3 regions of the Streptomyces sp. JNUCC 63 genome follow, and region 1 is predicted to be linked to each of the others. Evidence: riboswitches for the same ligand, from Rfam matches in the RefSeq annotation. Region 1 holds a riboswitch; each other region holds the start of a gene.
The links. Region 1 has a riboswitch for glycine ahead of gcvT (glycine cleavage system aminomethyltransferase GcvT). Riboswitches for the same ligand answer to the same signal wherever they lie in the genome.

Region 1 (7,178 bases):
CGGCCTGGTCGACGGGGCCGTGCTCGGCCTCCGCGTCCTCGATGAGCTCGCGCAGCCGGTCGCGTTCCAGCTGGCGCTGGACGAGGGCTTCGACGTAGGCGGACATGCCCCGTCTGCCGGTGCGTGCCTTGAGGGCCGCGATGGTGCCTTCGTGGAGCGAGACGGAGACCGGGCGGACGGGGCCTTCGCCGGGAGCCGGGGAGGTAGCCATGCGGCGATTTTGACAGACCTCTTGTTATTGAGGTCGGGGTTTCGCCGCCCGAGCGGGGAGGGCGGCCTGTCTCCTCAGCACTCGATGATGTTGACCGCCAGCCCGCCGCGCGCCGTCTCCTTGTACTTCACCGACATGTCCGCGCCGGTCTCCTTCATGGTCTTGATGACCTTGTCGAGGGAGACGTGGTGCCGGCCGTCGCCGCGCAGGGCCATGCGGGCGGCGGTGACGGCCTTGACGGCGGCCATGCCGTTGCGCTCGATGCAGGGGATCTGGACGAGGCCGCCCACGGGGTCGCAGGTGAGGCCGAGGTTGTGCTCCATGCCGATCTCGGCGGCGTTCTCCACCTGCTCGGGCGTGCCGCCCATCACCTCGGCGAGGGCGCCCGCGGCCATGGAGCAGGCCGAGCCGACCTCGCCCTGGCAGCCGACCTCGGCGCCGGAGATGGAGGCGTTCTCCTTGAAGAGCATGCCGATCGCGCCGGCGGCGAGCAGGAAGCGGACCACGCCGTCCTCGTCGGCGCCGGGGATGAAGTTCATGTAGTAGTGCAGGACCGCCGGGATGATGCCGGCCGCGCCGTTGGTCGGGGCGGTGACCACCCGGCCGCCGGCCGCGTTCTCCTCGTTCACCGCCATCGCGTAGAGCGTGATCCACTCCATGGCGCGGTCCGCCGCGTCGCCCTCGGCGCGCAGCTGGCGGGCGGTGACGGCCGCGCGGCGGCGTACCCTCAGGCCGCCCGGCAGGATGCCCTCGCGGCTCATGCCCCGGGACACGCACTCCCGCATCACCCGCCATATCTCCAGCAGGCCCTCGCGGATCTCCTCCTCGGTGCGCCAGGCCCGCTCGTTCTCCAGCATGAGAGAGGAGATGGACAGGCCCGTCTCCTGCGTCAGGCGCAGCAGTTCGTCGCCCGTGCGGAAGGGGTACTTCAGGACCGTGTCGTCCAGCTTGATACGGTCCGCGCCCACCGCTTCCTCGTCCACGACGAAGCCGCCGCCCACCGAGTAGTACGTCCTGGTCAGCAGCTCGGTGCCCGAGGCGTCGTACGCCCACAGGGTCATGCCGTTGGCGTGGTAGGGCAGCGCCTTGCGGCGGTGCAGGACCAGGTCGTCGTCGTAGGAGAACGTGATCCCGTGCTCGCCGAGGAGGCTCAGGCGGCCCGAGGTCTTCATCGCCTCGACCCGCTCGTCCGCCGTCTCCACGTCCACCGTCCGCGGGGACTCGCCCTCCAGGCCGAGCAGCACCGCCTTCGGGGTGCCGTGGCCGTGGCCGGTGGCGCCGAGGGAGCCGTACAGCTCCGTACGGACGGAGGCGGTCCGCTCCAGCAGGCCCTCGTTGCGCAGCCTGCGCGCGAACATGCGGGCGGCCCGCATCGGGCCGACCGTGTGGGAGCTGGACGGGCCGATGCCGATCGAGAACAGGTCGAAGACCGAGATGGCCACGGTGACTCCTCAGTGCGGGGGTGGTGCCAGGGGGTACGGGCGGGGACACCGCGCGGAGTGGGGTCTCCGGCCCGCGCGGTGCCGCCGAGAGGTGTGACTTACTTGTTCAGACCCGGGTACAGCGGGTGCTTGTCGGCCAGGGCCTCGACCCGGGCCTTGAGGGCGTCGGCGTCGTAGGACGGCTTCAGCGCCTCGGCGATCACGTCCGCCACCTCGGCGAAGTCCTCGGCCGTGAAGCCGCGGGTCGCCAGGGCCGGCGTGCCGATCCGAAGGCCCGAGGTGACCATCGGCGGGCGAGGGTCGTTCGGGATCGCGTTGCGGTTGACCGTGATCCCGATCTCGTGGAGCCGGTCCTCGGCCTGCTGTCCGTCCAGCTCGGAGTCGCGCAGGTCCACCAGGACCAGGTGCACGTCCGTGCCGCCGGACAGCACGTCCACGCCGACCGCCTTCACGTCGTCCCGCACCAGGCGCTCGGCCAGGATGCGGGCGCCCTCCAGGGTACGCCGCTGGCGCTCCTTGAACTCCTCGCTCGCCGCGACCTTGAAGGACACCGCCTTGGCGGCGATCACGTGCTCCAGCGGACCGCCCTGCTGACCGGGGAAGACCGCGGAGTTGATCTTCTTGGCCAGCTCGGCCGTCGACAGGATCACGCCGCCGCGCGGACCGCCCAGCGTCTTGTGGGTGGTGGTGGTGACCACGTGCGCGTGCGGGACGGGGTTCGGGTGCAGGCCCGCGGCGACCAGGCCGGCGAAGTGCGCCATGTCGACCATGAGGTACGCGCCGACCTCGTCCGCGATCCGGCGGAACGCGGCGAAGTCCAGCTGCCGGGGGTACGCCGACCAGCCGGCCACGATCAGCTTCGGCTTGGACTCCTTGGCCAGCTTCTCCACCTCGGCCATGTCGACCAGGCCGTCCTCGCCCACGTGGTAGGGGACGACGTTGTAGAGCTTGCCGGAGAAGTTGATCTTCATGCCGTGGGTCAGGTGCCCGCCGTGCGCGAGGTTCAGACCCATGATCGTGTCGCCGGGCTTGAGCAGCGCGAACATCGCGGCCGCGTTGGCCTGGGCACCGGAGTGCGGCTGCACGTTGGCGTGCTCGGCGCCGAACAGCGCCTTGATGCGGTCGATGGCGATCTGCTCGACCACGTCCACGTGCTCGCAGCCGCCGTAGTAGCGGCGGCCCGGGTAGCCCTCGGCGTACTTGTTGGTGAGGACCGAGCCCTGGGCCTCCATGACCGCGACCGGGGCGAAGTTCTCCGAGGCGATCATCTCGAGGGTGGACTGCTGGCGGTGCAGCTCGGCGTCGACCGCGGCGGCCACGTCCGGGTCGAGCTCGTGCAGGGGCGTGTCGAGAACGTTCTTCTGTTCAGTCATGTGCTTCGTTCCGCTCCTCAGCCGGCCGTGTGGGCGGCGTACTCGTCGGCGGAGAGCAGGTCGGCCGGCTCGCCCTCGAGGCGCACCTTGAACAGCCAGCCGCCCTCGAAGGGCGCGGAGTTCACCAGCGACGGGTCACTCACCACGTCCTCGTTGACCGCGGTGACCTCACCGCTGACCGGGGAGTACAGGTCGGACACCGACTTGGTCGACTCCAGCTCGCCGCAGGTCTCGCCCGCGGCCACCGTGTCGCCGACCTCCGGGAGCTGGGCGTAGACGACATCGCCGAGCGCGTTGGCCGCGAACTCCGTGATGCCGATCGTGGCGACGCCGTCCTCGACGGGCGACACCCACTCGTGCTCCTTGCTGTAGCGCAGCTGCTGGGGGTTGTTCATGGCCTGAATTCTCCTGTACGCGGGGAGTGCTGGTGAATGAGGGACTGCTAAAGATGTGCGTGACCAGGGATGACGCGGCTCACGTCACTCCGACCGGTTGCGCCGGTGTCACTTCTGCCGCTGGTAGAAGGGCAGCGCCACGACCTCGTACGGCTCGTGACTGCCCCGGATGTCCACCGCGACACCCGCCGTGCCCGGGGCGGCGTGCGAGGCGTCGACGTAGGCCATGGCGATCGGCTTGCCCAGGGTGGGGGAGGGGGCGCCGGAGGTGACCTCGCCGATCACCTCGCCGCCGGCGACGACCGGGTACCCGGCGCGCGGGACCCGGCGGCCCTCGGCGACCAGGCCGACGAGGACCCGGGGCGGCTCGGCGGCGGCGTGCTCGGCGGCGGCCAGCAGGGCCTCGCGCCCCACGAAGTCGCCCTCCTTGTCGAACTTGACCACCCGGCCGAGGCCCGCGTCGAACGGGGTCAGCGCGAGCGACAGCTCGTGCCCGTACAGCGGCATGCCGGCCTCCAGGCGCAGCGTGTCCCGGCAGGACAGGCCGCACGGCACAAGCCCGGCCGGGGCGCCGGCCTCGGTGATCGCCTGCCAGAGCTTCTCCGCGTCGCCCGGGGCCACGAACAGCTCGAAGCCGTCCTCGCCGGTGTACCCGGTGCGGGCGATCAGCGCGGGGACGCCCGCGACGATGCCGGGCAGAGCGGAGTAGTACTTCAGGCCGTCGAGGTCGGCCTCGGTGAGGGACTTCAGGACGGCGAGGGACTCGGGGCCCTGGACGGCGAGCAGCGCGTAGTTGTCCCGGTCGTCGCGGACCTCGGCGTCGAAGCCGGCCGCCCGCTCGGTCAGCGCGTCGAGGACCGCCTGGGCGTTGGAGGCGTTGGCGACGACCAGGTACTCGGTCTCGGCCGGCCGGTAGACGATCAGGTCGTCCAGGATGCCGCCGTCGACCCGGCAGATCATGGTGTAGCGGGCGCGGCCCAGGCCGATCGAGGCGATGTTGCCGACCAGGGCGTGGTTCAGCAGCGCGGCGGCCTGCGGGCCGGTGACGGTGATCTCGCCCATGTGGGAGAGGTCGAAGAGACCGGCCCTGGTGCGCACGGCGACGTGCTCGTCGCGCTCGGAGCCGTAGCGCAGCGGCATGTCCCAGCCGGCGAAGTCGGTCATCGTCGCGCCGAGCGAGCGGTGCAGCGCATCGAGCGCGGTATGGCGGAGTCGATGGGGTTCGGTACTGCTCATCGGTCGGTCTCCAAGGCAGGACGGGCGAGGACGGATCTCATGTCCTCCCCATCTGTCATCGGAACCTGAGAGGTTCGCCACGACCGCCGTCGGACGGACGGTCACGGCTTGCACCTTGGGTGGAGCCACTGCGTCAGCGGCCCGCTTTTCAGATGTGCCTCGCCCGCGCGGTAACGGTGCCTGAGAGATTCAAGGGAGGGACTTGCTCCTTCGGCGCCCCAGCGACACGGCTGGGGGCTCTCCCGCGCGGATTCAAGCGGCCGGTATGCAGTTGCCGCGCCCATCATTGCACGCCCGGCCCGCTCGCGGCAGGACCACATCTGTGACGGGCCTGTGGCAGTACGCGCACGGAAACGCGAGGCTCGTCCATTACCTTCTCTTTACGCTCGGCGGGGAGACGGACCATGACCACCCCTGGGGAGGACGACGACGGTGAACAGGCCTACGGCACACACGACGCCCCAGCCCCTCGCCGCACCCGAGGAGCACGCCCCGCTGCCGGGGCGGGCGCTCGCCGAGCCGAAGCCCGCGCGGCCCCTCCCGAAGCCCGGACAGGTCGTCGCGGTGCCCGAGGAGACCCGCTCCCGGCCGCGGCGGTCCCCGCCCGCCGTTCGTGACTTGCGTGGAGGGGGCGGACGTGGCGTGCGCGTGCTGTGGTTCGGGCCGGGGGACCTGGTCGTCGTCACCGGGCTGCCCGGCGGTGGCAAGTCGACGTTGATGCGGCGTGCGGTGCGCGGCGCGCGGATCGACTCCCAGGACACCCGCGACCGCTGGGACGCCCGTCTGGCGCCGTACCTGCCCTACGCCCTCTACCGCCCCCTGATCCGCCTCGCCCACTACGCAGGCCTGCGCCGCGTCCTGCGCTCCGGCGACCCGGTCGTGGTCCACGACTGCGGCACACAGCCCTGGGTCCGCGCCTGGCTGGCCCGCGCCGCCCGTCGCCGTGGCGGCACCCTGCACCTGCTCCTGCTGGACGTCGCCCCCGGCACCGCCCTGGCGGGCCAGCGGGAACGCGGCCGCGGCGTCTCGCCGTACGCCTTCCGGCGCCACCGCCGGGCAGTGGCCCGCCTGCTGCGCGCGCTGCGGCGGGGCGAGACGCCGAAGGGCTGCGGCTCGGCGGTCCTGCTGGACCGCGAGGCCGCGGCGGTCCTGCGGCGGATCGAGTTCGTCCCTGTACCCGATAGCCTTCCGGTCACCACAGTGGTTCCCAGCAGGCGGTAGCAGATGGACTTCCCGGCGGACTTCTCCGCGGACTCTTCTCCGGACTTCCCGGCACAGGCGCACCCCCACCCGCACGGCGGTTGGCCCGGCAACGAGCTGGAGGAGGTGCTGTCGGCCTCCCTCGGCGTCCCGTCGGCCGGCGGCCGGATCATCGAGGTCCTCGGCCGCAGCTTCCTCTGGGTTCCCCTGCCCAACGGCGGCGGCCCGCACAGCGGGCCGCTCGACCTGCCCACGCTGGAGGTCGACGGCCAGGCGTACGTGCCGGTCTTCAGCTCCGAGGAACAGCTCCGTCGGGTCGTCGGCTCGCACATGGCGTACACCATCGCGCCCGCCGTCGAGTTCGCGCGCGGACTGCCCCCGCAGGTCGGCATCGCCGTCAACCCGGACGGCATGGTCGGCATCCCGCTGCCGCCGCCGGCCGTGGCCGAGCTGTGCCGGGCGGGCCGCACCCCACTGGACGGCCCGGCGAGCGGCGGCCGCGTCCGCCTCTTCGAACCCGACTGGCAGGACGACCCGGTGGACTTCCTCTCCGCCGCCTCCGCCGAGTTCGCCGAAGCAGGAGTGGTCAGCACCGCCCGCCGCTGCCTGGCCGCCATCGAGACGGCCGACCCGGTCATGTTCATAGGCGTCGAACTGTCCCACCAGGAGGGCGACCTGCTGGCCCGCCCCCTGGACGCCCTGGGCCGTGCCCTGGCCAAGTCCCCGGTCACGTGGCCGGTCAACCTGGTCCTCCTGGACGTGACCCAGGACCCGGTGGCCGACTGGATGAGGGAAAAGGTCCGGCCGTTCTACCAGCACGCCCACTGAGGGCACCCGCGGGCGGCCACGAGCGGCCCACGGCCGCAAAAACGGCAACAGGTACCGAGTTCGCAGGCGGCCTTAAGCTAGTGCTGCGACCGGAAGGGTTCACCGGCTCGCGACGCCCGGCACGGTGCCTCGCCGCGTTGTCGCACCACCCGAGTACATCCAGTACGCGGGCGGTGCTCCGCCTTGCGACGCACCGCACCGGACGCCGCGAGCTTTCCGGCGGACCCTTCCGGTCGCGGGCACTAGGTGCACAGCTCGTCGAGGGGTTCGTGGAGGGGCGGTACAAAAGGTGAGCGTGAGCGCCAGCGGCACGACGGCCGGGCAGGTCGAGCAGACGCTGCGCCAGGTGACGCCCGGGCGTTACGACGCCTACGAGGCGCTGCTGCGCGCACTGGCGACGCCGTCCTCCGGCCAGATCTGGATGCTGCTGTGGCACGGTCAGGCGGGTTCCCCCGACGCCCAGTACGGGCGCATGGAGGTCGACGGCCACGGC
Region 2 (7,178 bases), 4.2 Mb from region 1:
TCTACTCGAGCCGGCAGGGCATCTGACCCTCCCCGGACTGAAGTCCGGGGGGATCCCAGGGAAGGTCCATGCTTCGAACACCGAGCGGCGGTGCGGGACACGGCACCGCCGCCGCGGACAGTGGGCTGATGAGCATCGGCACGGTGCTGAACGCGCTGCGTGACGAGTTCCCCGAGGTCACCATCTCCAAGATCCGTTTCCTGGAGTCGGAGGGGCTCGTCGAGCCGCAGCGGACCCCCTCGGGGTATCGCAAGTTCAGCGCGGACGACGTCGAGCGGCTCGCCCTGGTCCTGAGGATGCAACGTGACCACTACCTGCCGCTGAAGGTGATCCGCGAGCACCTGGACGCGATGGAGCGCGGCGAGGCGGTCCAGCTGCCGGTGCTCGGCCGGCAGCGCGACGGCGAGGCCGGGCCGCCGGCCGTCGAGGCGCCCACGGCGGCCCGGATCGGGCGGGCCGAGCTGCTCGCCGCCGCCGGGATCGAGGACGCGGAGCTTCAGGAGTGGGAGTCGTACGGGCTCCTCACCCCGTTGGCGGACGGTTCCTACGACGCCGAGGCGGTGACCGTGGCCTCGCTCGTCGGTGAGCTGGGGCGCTTCGGAATCGAGCCCCGTCACCTGCGGGTGATGAAGGCGGCCGCCGACCGGGAGGCCGGGCTGGTCGACCAGGTGGTGGCCCCGCTCAAGCGGCACCGCAATCCGCAGACCAGGGCCCATGCCGAGGCCCGCACGAAGGAGCTGGCGGCGCTCACGGTGCGGTTGCACGGGGCTCTGGTGCAGACGGCGCTCGGGGTGCGGCTGCCCTGACGGGGCCGGTCGCGGCGGCCGGATCGTCCCCCCGTTTCCGGCCCGACTACCCAAACGTCCCGGGCACGGCCTAGGGTTGCTGTGTGAACGAGCTCGATGTCGTAGGTGTCCGGGTCGAAATGCCCTCCAACCAGCCGATCGTGCTCCTGCGTGAAGTGGGAGGCGACCGTTACCTCCCCATCTGGATCGGACCGGGGGAGGCGACGGCGATCGCCTTCGCCCAGCAGGGCATGGCCCCTGCCAGGCCGCTGACCCACGACCTGTTCAAGGACGTGCTGGAGGCCGTCGGCCAGGAGCTCACGGAAGTGCGCATCACAGATCTGCGTGAGGGCGTCTTCTACGCGGAGCTGGTCTTCGCCAGTGGGGTCGAGGTGAGCGCTCGGCCGTCCGACGCCATAGCGCTGGCGCTGCGTACCGGAACGCCGATCTTCGGCAGCGACACGGTGCTCGACGACGCGGGCATCGCGATTCCGGACGAGCAGGAGGACGAGGTGGAGAAGTTCCGCGAGTTCCTCGACCAGATCTCGCCGGAAGACTTCGGCAGCAGCAGCCAGTGAGAACCGGCAGCCGGTGAAACGCCCCTGTCTGCCATCGGCCGCATGGAGCCCTGCAGCCTGCCGCCCGGGCATTCGGCTAGCCTTTCCCCGCATGGGGGTACGCGAAACCACTCTTAGGGTGATTATCACTCGGCGTGCCGAGTGTGGCGATCGTTGACGCGCCCCTGGTGACTGCCTACCGTCGAGGAGGCAGGTCGAGGACGGAGGTCGGCGTGAGAAGCAGCGGCGACGGTACGGCTGGGGGTGTCCCCGGAAGCGGTGTCCGGGGGAGTTACCCCTACCAGGGCAGCGCGGCCGATCCCGCTCCGTTGCGACCGACAGCCGTGCCGAGCAGCGGAGGGGCGACGTCCATGGCGTCCGAGCAGATCGGCTACCGCGGTCCGACGGCCTGCGCCGCCGCAGGCATCACCTACCGGCAACTGGACTACTGGGCGCGTACCGGCCTGGTGGAGCCGAGCGTGAGGCCCGCCTACGGCTCCGGCACGCAGCGCCTGTACAGCTTCCGTGACGTCGTCGTCCTGAAGATCGTCAAGCGCTTCCTCGACACCGGCGTCTCGCTGCAGAACATCCGTACGGCCGTCCAGCACCTGCGGGAGCGCGGCTTTCGCGACCTGGAGCGGATGACGCTGATGAGCGACGGCGCCACGGTGTACGAGTGCACGTCGCCCGACGAGGTGCACGCCCTGCTCCAGGGGGGCCAGGGGATCTTCGGCATCGCGGTCGGCGTGGTGTGGCGCGATGTGGAGAGCGCGCTGTCGCAGCTGCACGGTGAGCGCGTCGACACCGGGGAGACCCTGGTGGGGCACAACCCCGGTGACGAGCTCGCCCGGCGCCGCAACCGGGCGGTCTGACCGGCTCCGCGGACCGGCGCTCACGCCTCGGAACGGCTCCGAGCGGTCCGTTGTCAGTGGTGTGGTGCAGCATCGTGGATGTGAGAACCGCGCCCACGATCCTGCATCTCGACATGGATGCCTTCTTCGCGTCGGCGGAGCAGGCGTCCAAACCGAGCCTGCGCGGGAAGGCCGTCGTCGTGGGCGGGCTCGGACCGCGCGGAGTGGTGGCCACCGCGTCGTACGAGGCGCGGGTCTTCGGCGTCCACTCGGCGATGCCGATGGCCCAGGCGCGGCGGCTGGCGCCGAACGCCGCGTACCTGGTGCCGCGCTTCGCCTTCTACCGGTCCGTCAGCGAGCAGGTGATGGGGCTGCTGCGGGCCCTGTCGCCGCTGGTGGAGCCGCTGAGCCTGGACGAGGCGTTCGTGGACCTCGAGGCCGGGGGAGCGGCCTGGGACGCGGACTCGGCCCGGCTGGCGGGGACCAGGCTGCGCGCCGACATCCGGGCCGTCACGGGGCTGACCGGCTCCGTGGGACTGGCCGCCTCCAAGATGCTCGCCAAGATCGCCTCCGAAAAGGCGAAGCCCGACGGGCTGGTGCTCATCGAGCCCGGCACCGAGCGGGCCCTGCTCGGACCCATGTCCGTGCGGACCCTGCCGGGCGTCGGGCCGGCGACGGGCGACCATCTGCGGCGGGCCGGGATCCACACCGTCGACGAGCTCGCCGAAGCGGGTGAGGACGAGCTCGTACGGCTGCTCGGCAAGGCGCACGGCCACGCGCTGTACGCCATGGCGCTGGCCCACGACGAGCGGCCCGTCGTCGCCGAGCGCGAGGCCAAGTCGGTGTCGGTCGAGGACACCTACGACGTGGACATCCACGACCGGACCCGGGTGGGCATGGAGGTGCGGCGGCTCGCCGACCGGTGCGTACGGCGGCTGCGCGCGGCCGGGCTGTCGGGGCGCACCATCGTGCTGAAGGTGCGCCGCTACGACTTCTCCACCCTGACCCGGTCCGAGACCCTGCGCGGGCCCACGGACGACCCCGCGGTGGTGCGGGAGGCGGCTGCCCGGCTGCTGGACTCCGTGGACACCACGGGCGGCGTACGGCTGCTCGGCGTGGGCGTGTCCGGGCTCGCCGACTACACCCAGGAGGACCTGTTCGCCCAGGCGGCGGGCGCGGAGGCCGAGAGCCCCGTCGAAGAGCCGGGGCAGGAGCCGGTAGCGGACCAGCCGGCCCCCGCCGAGCGGCGCTGGCCCTCCGGCCACGACGTACGGCACGCCGAGTACGGCCACGGCTGGGTCCAGGGCAGCGGCCTCGGCCGCGTCACCGTCCGCTTCGAGACCCCCGGCTCCCCGCCGGGCCGGATACGGACCTTCCCCACCGACGACCCGGACCTGGAACCGGCGGATCCTCTCCCTCTGGTGCACCGCATACCCCCCGGACCCAGGGGCACGGCGCTGTCGGGGCCGGGGGACGGGGCAGGCGGTCACGTGTCCTCGGAGGCTGCCGTCAAAGGGGGCTGACGCGGCTCGGGTGTCAGGTCTCGTCCGGGCCCGAGCCGGAGCCCGCCAGGTTGCCGAAGTCGCGGTCCGGGAAGGAGGGGGGAGGGGCGACGTCCAGGCCGTAGTGGTGGTAGAGCTGCAGTTCCTGCGCGGGGGAGAGATGGCGGCCCACGCCGAAGTCGGGGGCCTCCTTGACCAGGGAGCGGTCGAAGGGGACTCGCAGAGTGCCCTCGACCAGCTCGCTGGGCTCCAGGGGCACGAAGGCGTCCCGGGAGAACAGGCCGGTGCGTATGGCCGCCCACTCCGGGACACCGGTCGCGTCGTCGAGGTAGACCTCGTCCACCGTGCCGATCTTGTGGCCATTGCGATCGAACGCCTTGCGGCCGATCAGGTTGCGCGGATCGATCTCGGTCTGCACGGTCCCTCCACATGGTCGCAGCTCATCCGTAAGCACTACGAAAGAGCACAATCAGCACGACGGCCACTCGAAGGCCCCGGCGCCCGCCCCGCTGGTACGCTGGCAACGGCTGCTGACCCCGTGCGGGAGAGCTCTCCGGCACCACCGGAGGCGCCGAAGGAGCAAATCCTCCCCGGAATCTCTCAGGCCCACGTACCGCACGGACGAGGTCACTCTGGAAAGCAGAGCGGGTGTCGACGGTGTCCGCTCTCACCGACGGTGAAAACCGGGAGCCCGCGGGCGGCCCGGTGAAGCTCTCAGGTTGAGATGACAGAGGGGGAGGCCGTCGGGGCACCCGTGCCGTGGTGTCCCTCGAAGGTCGTGTCAGACCAGGAGGCCTCCGCAATGACCGCCCAGCGCATTCCACTCTCCGCGCTCGAACAGGGCATCCCCTTCGAGCAGCGCCACATCGGGCCCGACCAGGAGGCGCGGGCCAAGATGCTCGCGCAGGTCGGCTACGGCTCGCTCGACGAGCTCACGGCCGCCGCGGTGCCCGATGTCATCAAGAACACCGACGCGCTCGACCTGCCGGGCGCCCGCACCGAGGCCGAGGTGCTGGCCGAGCTGCGCTCGCTGGCCGGCCGCAACCAGGTCCTCGGCTCGATGATCGGACTCGGCTACTACGGCACCTTCACCCCGCCGGTCATCCTGCGCAACGTCATGGAGAACCCGGCCTGGTACACCGCCTACACCCCGTACCAGCCGGAGATCTCCCAGGGCCGCCTCGAGGCGCTGCTGAACTTCCAGACCATGGTCGCCGACCTCACCGGCCTGCCGACCTCCGGCGCCTCCCTGCTGGACGAGGGCACCGCCGCCGCCGAGGCCATGGCGCTGTCCCTGCGCATGGGCAAGAACAAGAAGGGCCTGTTCCTGGTCGACGCGGACGCGCTGCCGCAGACCATCGCCGTCATCCAGACCCGCGCCGAGCCGACCGGCGTCGAGGTCGTCGTCGCCGACCTGACCGAGGGCATCCCGGCGGACATCGCCGAACGCGAGATCAACGGCGTACTCCTGCAGTACCCGGGCGCCTCCGGTGCCGTACGCGACCTGAAGCCCGTCATCGACCAGGCACACGAACTGGGCGCCCTGGTCACCGTCGCCGCCGACCTGCTCGCCCTCACGCTGCTGAAGTCGCCGGGCGAGCTGGGCGCGGACATCGCGGTCGGCACGACCCAGCGCTTCGGCGTGCCGATGGGCTTCGGCGGCCCGCACGCCGGCTACATGGCGGTGCACGAGAAGTTCGCCCGCAGCCTGCCCGGCCGCCTGGTCGGCGTCTCCGTCGACGCCGACGGCGACAAGGCCTACCGCCTCGCCCTGCAGACCCGTGAGCAGCACATCCGCCGGGAGAAGGCCACCAGCAACATCTGCACCGCCCAGGTGCTGCTCGCCGTCATGGCCGGCATGTACGCCGTCCACCACGGCCCCGAGGGCCTGAAGGGCATCGCCCGGCGCACCCACCGCTACGCCACGGTCCTCGCCGAGGGACTCAAGGCCGGCGGTGCCGAACTCGTCCACGGCGCCTACTTCGACACGCTGACCGTCAAGGCCGAGGGGCGGGCCGCCGAGGTCGTCGCCGCCGCGCGCGAGGGCGGCGTCAACCTGCGCCTCGTCGACGCCGACCACGTCTCGATCGCCTGCGACGAGACCACCGTGCGGGAGCAGCTGAGCGCCGTGTGGACCGCCTTCGGCGTCGAGGGCGACATCGAGGCGCTGGACGCCGCGGCCGAGGAGGCGCTGCCCGAGGCGCTGCTGCGCACCGACGACTACCTCACCCATCCCGTCTTCCACCAGCACCGCTCCGAGACCGCGATGCTGCGCTACCTGCGCCGGCTCGCCGACCGCGACTACGCGCTCGACCGCGGCATGATCCCGCTGGGCTCCTGCACCATGAAGCTCAACGCGACCACGGAGATGGAGCCGATCACCTGGCCGGAGTTCGGCGGACTGCACCCCTTCGCGCCCGCCGAGCAGGCGCAGGGCTACCTCACGCTCATCCGGGAGCTGGAGGACCGTCTCGCCGAGGTCACCGGCTACGACAAGGTCTCCCTGCAGCCGAACGCCGGCTCCCAGGGCGAGCTGGCCGGTCTGCTCGCCGTGCGCGGATACCACCGTGCAGGCGGCGACGAGCAGCGCACGGTCTGCCTCATCCCGTCCTCCGCGCACGGCACCAACGCCGCCAGCGCCGTGATGGCCGGCATGAAGGTCGTCGTCGTCAGGACCGCCGAGGACGGTGAGATCGACGTCGAGGACCTGCGGGCGAAGATCGAGCAGTACCGTGACGAGCTCGCGGTGCTGATGATCACCTACCCGTCCACGCACGGCGTGTTCGAGGAGCACGTCGCCGACATCTGCGCGCAGGTCCACGAGGCCGGCGGCCAGGTGTACGTCGACGGCGCCAACCTCAACGCGCTGGTCGGCCTCGCCAAGCCGGGCCACTTCGGCGGCGACGTCTCCCACCTGAACCTGCACAAGACGTTCTGCATCCCGCACGGCGGCGGCGGTCCGGGCGTCGGCCCGGTGGCCGTACGCTCCCACCTGGCGCCGTACCTGCCCAACCACCCGCTGCAGCCCGAGGCCGGTCCCGAGACCGGGGTCGGCCCGGTCTCGGCCGCCCCGTGGGGCTCGGCGGGCATCCTGCCCATCTCCTGGGCGTACGTCCGTCTGATGGGCGGCGAGGGCCTCAAGCGGGCCACGCAGGTGGCCGTCCTGTCCGCCAACTACGTCGCCAAGCGCCTCGAGCCGCACTACCCGGTGCTCTACACCGGCCCCGGCGGCCTGGTCGCGCACGAGTGCATCATCGACCTGCGGCCGCTGACCAAGGCGACCGGCGTGACCGTGGACGACATCGCCAAGCGGCTGATCGACTACGGTTTCCACGCGCCGACGATGTCCTTCCCGGTGGCCGGCACGCTCATGATCGAGCCCACCGAGTCCGAGGACCTGGCCGAGCTGGACCGGTTCTGCGAGGCGATGATCGCGATCCGCGTCGAGATCGAGAAGGTCGCCTCCGGCGAGTGGCCCGCGGA
Region 3 (7,178 bases), 5.4 Mb from region 1:
CGGCCGGAAGAGAATGCTCCAGCTATGGCATTCTCCTCCGGCCGCGATTCTCGTCCACCATCCCCCAGCACCCGGGAACCGGTCACCTGCCGGCAACCCCAGGGCCTCGCAAACCGCGAACGGCCCATGCGCATGGGTCAAGAATGCGGTGACCGAGGCGCCCCGGTCGCCGTGGGTCTTGATCGCGCGTTGGCGAGTGTGCAACCTCGTGGTTGCGATGCTGTTCCAGATACAGCTCTGCTCGGGACTCACTCAGGTTTTCTCAGCGGACGGCCGATCAGCACTGCCACAGGAACGAGCCTTCCTTGCACGTCACGCATGCGAAGGCGTATCCGCAGCCACCTCCACCGAAGTTCATCGCTGTCCGGTGGTCGCGTCCCTCCTCGAACTGGGCCATGAAGCTCATCGGCTGCGCGCACGACGGGCACGCCTGCGTCTCGTCGTGCTGCAGCCACGACGGAACGCCGCCCAGTTGGCCGAGGACGTCCCGCAAGGGACGGCCATAAGCCTGCGACCAGTTACTGCGTGCCTCGTGGTAGGGAACCGCGTCGATCGCCGTGCAGTCGATGCCGCAGGTCTCTGACAACACGGTCTCGCCTTCCGCCGGCACCGGGGCGGGCGTGAGCCCGGCGCAAGGGAACAGCAGCGCCCGGTTGCCGCCCGCGACCGGATCCCACTCGTCGCACAGCCCCGGGTCGTTCCGGCACATGAAGACCGACAGGACGCACTCGGCCACCGCGGCTGCCTCGGCACCCTGGGTGCCGGGGGCGTTCGCCAGCAGCTGCGCGAGGAACTGCATCGGTCCCGAGCACGCCGCGCACTGCGGCCAGGTGAACCCGGCCGGCACCAGCGGCACGCCGCCGGTGCGTGTCACCAGCGCATGGTCATCGACCGGACCCGCATACGTCATCAAGGTGGTGATCACGGTCGGGAAGCCTGGATCAGCCATACGACAGTCCCCCTGCGGCCCGACCGTGGGAGCACGCCGCCGGGCTGGTAAGACGGGGCCCTTCACGCACGATCGTCCGCCGGACCAGAGGCTTCACCGTGCTCCCCTACGCCGCCACGCTCGACGGCACGCTGATCGAATCGGACCGGGTCGCCGGCGTGCGCGAGAACGGCAACGACTGGTGGTTCCGCCAGAAGGACAAGGCCTTCGGCGGGAACGTGCAGTTCCTGGCCGCCCCCGACGGCACGCCGTCGTGGGCCTCCGAGGTCGAGCCCGGCAGCGTCCCCGACATCACCGCCGCCCGCCTCCACGTCCTCCCGACCCTGTACAAGGCGGCCACCGACGGCCTGCCACCCTCGCGGACAAAGGCTGTACAGGCGCCGGCATCGGCATCCTGTCCCCGCCCGTCGCCCGAAGGGCCGCTCCGAGCAGGCACTCCACATCGATCCTCGCACCACCGGGACCAACGCCCTGCTCAAAAGCATCCGTGCCCTCGGCGAACGCGCCGCAGCCGAGCTCAAGCAGCGCCGGCGCGCCCTGCAACACGTCACCCTCAGCCCCAGCCGGATCGGCGACATCGCCCGCGCCGCCCTCGTCCTTGACGGAACCTGGAAATGATCACCGTTGAGAAAACGTCAGTGAGCGTAACCATGTATGAGAGTGTGTGTCGTTGTCATCGAAGCCGGCAGCGTAGTCCTCCAGCGGCCCCGCACCGGCGGACACGGACGACGAGCAGTCATCACATCCACCCCCGCTACTCGTGCTGCCTCTGGCCCTCCCCCATGTCAACGAACCACCGGTAGTGGGCACCGGTCGGCGCGCGACGGAGCCGGCGGCGTCCGTGAAGACACCGCGGCCCCCTTCGCCCTCGTACGGGGAAGGGGGCCGCGGTGGGATGGCGGACGGTTCAGGGAGCCGCGGTGGCGGCGGGGGCATGGTCGTGATCGCGGCGGGTGGGGGCCTCGCCCTCGTCAAGGGCGACGTCCTTCGTCTCCTTGCCGATCAGCAGCGAGACCAGGGTCAGCAGCGCCATCACGGAGAGGTAGACACCGACCAGCCACGGCGAGCCGTCGCCGGCCTCCCACAGCGCCACCGCGATGAACGGGGCGACGGCCGCGCCGAGGATCGAGCTGACGTTGTACGAGATGCCGGAGCCGGTGTAGCGCACGCTCGTCGGGAAGAGTTCCGGCAGGAGCGCGCCCATCGGGCCGAAGGTCATGCCCATCAGCGTGAAGCCGAGCACCAGCCACAGCACCACGCCGAGCGTGCCCATGCCGATCAGCGGTACCCACACCAGCCCGAAGACCAGGATCGTGGCGGTGACCCAGATCAGGGTGGCGCGACGACCGTACTTGTCGGCGAGCGGGCCGGAGATCAGGGTGAACGCGGCGAAGAACAGCACGCCGAAGATCATCATCACTACGAAGGTGGTGTAGCTGTACCCCAGGCCGGGCACCGCGGTGTCCTTCGGGGCACGGCCGTAGCTCAGCGAGAACGTGGTCATCAGATAGAAGAGCACGTACGTCGCGAGCATGAAGAAGGTGCCGAGGATCAGCTGCTTCCAGTGGTTGCGGAAGACGGTGGCCAGCGGCAGCTTCCGCACCAGTCCGGCCTCGCGGGTCTTGGCGAAGACCGTCGACTCGACGAGGCGCATCCGCACCCACAGGCCGATCGCGACCATCACGGCGGAGAACAGGAACGGCACGCGCCAGCCCCAGCTCAGGAAGGCCTCGGAGGGCTGCGACGGGTCGGCGCCCGCCGTGGACGGCTGCAGCGCGCCGATGATCAGGAAGAGCCCGTTGCCGATGATGAAGCCGAGCGGGGCTCCCAGCTGCGGGAACGTGCCGTAGAGGGCGCGCTTGTCGCTGGGGGCGTTCTCGGTGGCGACCAGGGCGGCGCCGCTCCACTCGCCGCCGAGTGCGAAGCCCTGCGCGAGCCGCATCAGCACCAGCAGCGCGGTGGCGATCCAGCCGGCCTGCGCGTAGGTGGGCAGCACGCCGATGAGGAAGGTGGCGATGCCCATGGTGAGAAGTGAGGCCACCAGCGTGCCCTTGCGGCCGATCCGGTCGCCGAGGTGTCCGAAGACGACGGCGCCGATCGGGCGGGCGACCATCGCGGCGCCGAACACCGCGAAGGACGACAGCAGCGCCGTGGTCGGGTCGCTGTTCGGGAAGAAGAGCGCGGGGAAGACCAGGACGGCGGCGGTCGCGTAGATGTAGAAGTCGTAGAACTCGATCGTCGTGCCGATGAGGCTCGCGATGAGGACGCGGGACCGCGAGTTGACGGGTGCCTGGGCTGGGCCGGTGGTTGGTGCGGGCATTTCTTGGTCTTTCGCACGAGGGCAAAGAACGGCCGTCGGCGGTACGGGCCGACGGCCCGCACGACGGCACGCGTTTCCCTTCGAGAAACGGCTGCGCGAACGGTGCGGGCATGGTAACGATGTCAAGAATCTCATTTACCAGTCGCCTCATATCAAGATGTGAGACGCGTCCGGGCTGCCGGGTGTCCTGGGAACATGCCGGCGAACGGTCCGGCGCGGACCGGGACCGGGTCACCCGCGCGCTGATGGACCTGGACGACTCCCCCCGAAACCGTCGGCGACGCACTGCAGGCCGCCGCCGCGGTCTTCCCCTTCGTCTACTGCTCGTTCTCTTCGGCACGCTACCGGCGCGCCGTGCCGCCCGTATGCCGGCCGTGTTCTCCCGGTGCACCTGGCTGCGTTCCGGAGCCGGGGGTCCGGCGACCTGATCGACGACGAGATCACCCTCGGCTGGTGGACCGGCCCGGACGGCACCGGCGGCGAGCAGATCTCGCTGCACGTCCACGACTACGAGGCTTGCGCCAGCACCCCGAGCGCGGACCTGACGCCCTATGACTCCCAGTACGAGGGCTACATGGGCAACTACGGCAACACGCTGGACCACCGGTACCGGCCTGTCTCAGTCGTGGTGTGGCCACGCGGGCGGACCTTCGCGGCGCGAGGCCGTTCATGATCGCGGTCGTGGTGACCCTGCGTGGTTCCGGCACGGAAAGCGATCAAGAACCACGATGAGGACATACGCCTTGAGCTGCACAAACGCCATCCCTTGAAGGCGAGTGCCGTACCACTCGAAACTACTCGAAAGCAACGTCCAGCATTCGGCCGGTCCCTTGACCGGTCGCTGATGTGGTCCTAGTCTCACCGCACATCGCCGTTCACCCCGCAGCGGGAGAGTACCGAGTCAGCCAGACCCGGGCGCCGAAGGAGCAACACCTCCCCGGAAACTCTCAGGCACCCCTACCGCTCGGGCAGGCGACTCTGGAAAGCAGGCGCTCACGCGCCTCGCCCACGGTGCAAGCCGCGCTCCGCGCGGTGAAGCTCTCAGGCCCATGACAGAGGGGGAGGCTCACTCGGCCGCACGGGCACCGCCCGTGCTCGACACTCGAGGAGCCCCCGATGGCTGTCCCGCTGCCTCCCCCCTTACCGCCGCCCGTCTGCCGACTTCCGGGCTGATTTTCGGCTTTCCGCGTGGGCGTGTTCAGCGTGTCCGGCACCGTTCCGGTCGGCTGCCGCATGTCCGCGCACAGGATCATCCTGCCCGTTCGTCGCCTGTGCGCGCGGTCACTTTCCGAGACACCCCTATCGCGTGCCCGCACGCGTCTTGAGATCCATGAGGTTTGCTCCCTGATGTCTGAAAGCAGTGACACCGGCCTGACCACCTTGCCGGTGTCCGGATCGACGCCCCCGCCCGGGGGCGAGCAGCATCTTTCCCGGCAGTTGTCCAACCGGCACATCCAGCTCATCGCGATCGGTGGTGCGATCGGAACCGGCCTGTTCATGGGGTCGGGCAAGACGATCTCGCTGGCCGGCCCCTCGGTGATCTTTGTCTACATGATCATCGGCGTGATGCTGTTCTTCGTGATGCGGGCGATGGGCGAGCTGCTGCTGTCCAACCTGCGCTACAAGTCCTTCGCCGACTTCGCGGCCGACCTGCTCGGCCCGTGGGCCGGCTTCTTCACCGGCTGGACCTACTGGTTCTGTTGGATCGTCACCGGCATCGCCGACGTCATCGCGATCTCCGGATACGTGTCGTACTGGTGGCACGGCCTTGCGCTGTGGATACCGGCGCTGGCCGCGGTCGTCGTGCTGATCGTCCTGAACCTGCCCACCGTGAAGGCGTTCGGCGAGACCGAGTTCTGGTTCGCACTGATCAAGATCGTCGCGATCGTGGCGCTGATCGTCGTCGGGCTCGGCATGGTGTTCAACCACTTCCAGGCGCCCGGGGGCGCCGCCGCAGGCTTCTCCAACCTCTGGAACGACGGCGGCTTCTTCCCCACCGGTCCCATGGGATTCGTCGCGGGTTTCCAGATCGCGACCTTCGCCTTCGTCGGCATCGAACTGGTCGGCACCACCGCGGCCGAGACCAAGAACCCGGAACGGAACCTGCCCAAGGCGATCAACTCGATCCCGGTGCGTGTGATGCTGTTCTACGTGGTCGCGCTGGTCGTGATCATGTCGGTCACGCCCTGGCGCGAGATCAGCGCGGACCGCAGCCCGTTCGTCGTGATGTTCACCCTCGCCGGCCTCGGGGTCGCCGCCTCGGTGATCAACTTCGTCGTGCTGACCTCGGCCGCCTCGTCAGCGAACTCGGGCATCTACTCCACCTCACGGATGGTCTACGGGCTGGCCCAGGAGGGCGACGCCCCGGCGCGATTCGGCCGACTCACCTCCAGGAAAGTCCCGGCCAACGCCCTGTTCCTGTCCGGGGTGTTCCTGCTCGCCGGTGTGGTCATGCTCGCCACGGACAACTCGATCATCGAGGCATTCACCTTGGTGACCACCGTCTCCGCCGTGCTGTTCATGTTCGTCTGGTCGATCATCCTGATCAGCTACATCGTGTACCGCAAGCGCCGTCCGCACCTGCACGAGGCATCGACGTTCAAGATGCCCGGCGGCATCGCCATGTGCTACGTCGTGCTCGCGTTCTTCGCGTTCCTCATCTGGGCACTGACCCAGAAGTCCGACACGCTGCAGGCGCTTCTGGCGACCCCGGTGTGGTTCGTCGTCCTCGGCATCGCATGGGCAGTGCTCCGCCGTCGCCCCCGCCGTCTGGCCCATGAGGCTGCCGTCCGCTCCGAAACCGAAGCCGAGCATCAGGACTGACATCGCGGCCACCGAATCCATGGACCGGCACTGAAAGCGAGCGGCGTTCCCGTCTGCTGGGAACGCCGCTCGCTTTCGGGTGTGCGGAAATGTGACCGCCCCACGCGGCAACGGGGTGTACCGGCTGTGCGGGGTGGTCAGGACCGTGACCGGCTCGGCGAACGTCACCGCCGGGCAGGCGGTGTTCTCGCAGCGGAAGCGGCGTACGCACAACTCGATCACGCCGCCGAGACCGCCCGCGGACCCGGCTTGCCGTCATCGCGGTTCTGCCCGAGCAGACCGCCGCGCACGGCATCGAGGTCAAGCCGACCACGGTGACCGCCCGGCCCCGCCCCCGTCCCAGTGAGACCCGGGCCAAGGCCACCGCCCGGCACACGGCCGACCACATCCGCCGGCGGCTGCTGCCCGCGCACCCGAGTTCTTGGCGCTTCCGCTCGGACGGACTCGGCTCAGTGTGTGGCGGTCATGTCGAGCAGGAGCATGGCGTCGTAGTCGGGGGTGCCGGGTTCGGCTGTGTAGACCCCGAGGCGCCGGCCCGGGGTGCCTTCGAGGTGCATGCTCCGGCTGGTGAGGGTGAGTCTTACGACCTGGGGGCCGTGGAGGGTCTTGCTGGTGCTCCTACGTCCCACGACGTCGTAGCGTTCCCACAGTTCGGCGAAGCCGGGGCTTTTGAGGAGGAGTTCGCCGACGAGGGTGGTGAGGTCGGGGGCGGTGCCGGCCTGGGCACGCAGACGAGCAACCGGTCGGGGCGTTTCTGCTCGGCCCAGCCCGGGCCCGCGGTGGGCCGGATCCCGAGTGGGCCGAACTCGTCGAAGACGAACGCCCGGTCGGGGAAACGATCCAGGACCCCCTCGATCTGGTCCAGTTCCGCCTCGCGGTCACGGGTGAGGATCCGATCTTGCGGCCGGGGCCTCACCTCCGTCGTCGCGAGGTCAGGACGGGTAGCGTTCGCTCTCGGGCTGGAGGGCTGGGGCCCGACCCGGCGAAGACCGACAGCCGACGGATCGCGTCGGCTGTCGGTCATGCCGCGTGGGCCGTTGTCCGCACCAAGCGCTGGGGAGCGGCCAGGGTGTCGGCGGGCCGGAT

Region 2: it holds a riboswitch for glycine, as region 1 does, so the genes downstream of both, gcvP (aminomethyl-transferring glycine dehydrogenase) here and gcvT (glycine cleavage system aminomethyltransferase GcvT) in region 1, are expected to answer to the same signal.
Region 3: it holds a riboswitch for glycine, as region 1 does, so the genes downstream of both, cycA (D-serine/D-alanine/glycine transporter) here and gcvT (glycine cleavage system aminomethyltransferase GcvT) in region 1, are expected to answer to the same signal.

Annotation. Positions count from the first base shown of each region.
Region 1 covers NZ_CM135963.1:2,431,247-2,438,424, reverse strand. Annotated here, with positions in the region: gene ACX25U_RS10930 (hypothetical protein) at 1-211, opposite strand, end outside; gene ACX25U_RS10925 (L-serine ammonia-lyase) at 286-1,653, opposite strand; gene glyA (serine hydroxymethyltransferase) at 1,752-3,026, opposite strand; gene gcvH (glycine cleavage system protein GcvH) at 3,044-3,421, opposite strand; gene gcvT (glycine cleavage system aminomethyltransferase GcvT) at 3,530-4,657, opposite strand; glycine riboswitch at 4,700-4,815, opposite strand; glycine riboswitch at 4,816-4,912, opposite strand; gene ACX25U_RS10905 (AAA family ATPase) at 5,090-5,878, shown strand; gene ACX25U_RS10900 (enhanced serine sensitivity protein SseB) at 5,882-6,685, shown strand; gene ACX25U_RS10895 (enhanced serine sensitivity protein SseB C-terminal domain-containing protein) at 6,981-7,178, shown strand, end outside.
Region 2 covers NZ_CM135963.1:6,627,234-6,634,411, forward strand. Annotated here, with positions in the region: gene ACX25U_RS30505 (FHA domain-containing protein) at 1-26, shown strand, start outside; gene ftsR (transcriptional regulator FtsR) at 69-806, shown strand; gene ACX25U_RS30515 (bifunctional nuclease family protein) at 890-1,363, shown strand; gene ACX25U_RS30520 (MerR family transcriptional regulator) at 1,576-2,214, shown strand; gene ACX25U_RS30525 (DNA polymerase IV) at 2,295-3,716, shown strand; gene ACX25U_RS30530 (PRC-barrel domain-containing protein) at 3,730-4,113, opposite strand; glycine riboswitch at 4,227-4,321, shown strand; gene gcvP (aminomethyl-transferring glycine dehydrogenase) at 4,498-7,178, shown strand, end outside.
Region 3 covers NZ_CM135963.1:7,876,960-7,884,137, reverse strand. Annotated here, with positions in the region: gene ACX25U_RS36575 (DUF1963 domain-containing protein) at 278-925, opposite strand; gene ACX25U_RS36570 (MFS transporter) at 1,857-3,269, opposite strand; gene ACX25U_RS36565 (hypothetical protein) at 3,655-3,942, shown strand; glycine riboswitch at 4,145-4,242, shown strand; glycine riboswitch at 4,243-4,332, shown strand; gene cycA (D-serine/D-alanine/glycine transporter) at 4,617-6,092, shown strand; gene ACX25U_RS36555 (MmyB family transcriptional regulator) at 6,542-6,823, opposite strand; partial or broken gene ACX25U_RS36550 (IS630 family transposase) at 6,829-6,972, opposite strand; gene ACX25U_RS36545 (hypothetical protein) at 7,113-7,178, opposite strand, start outside.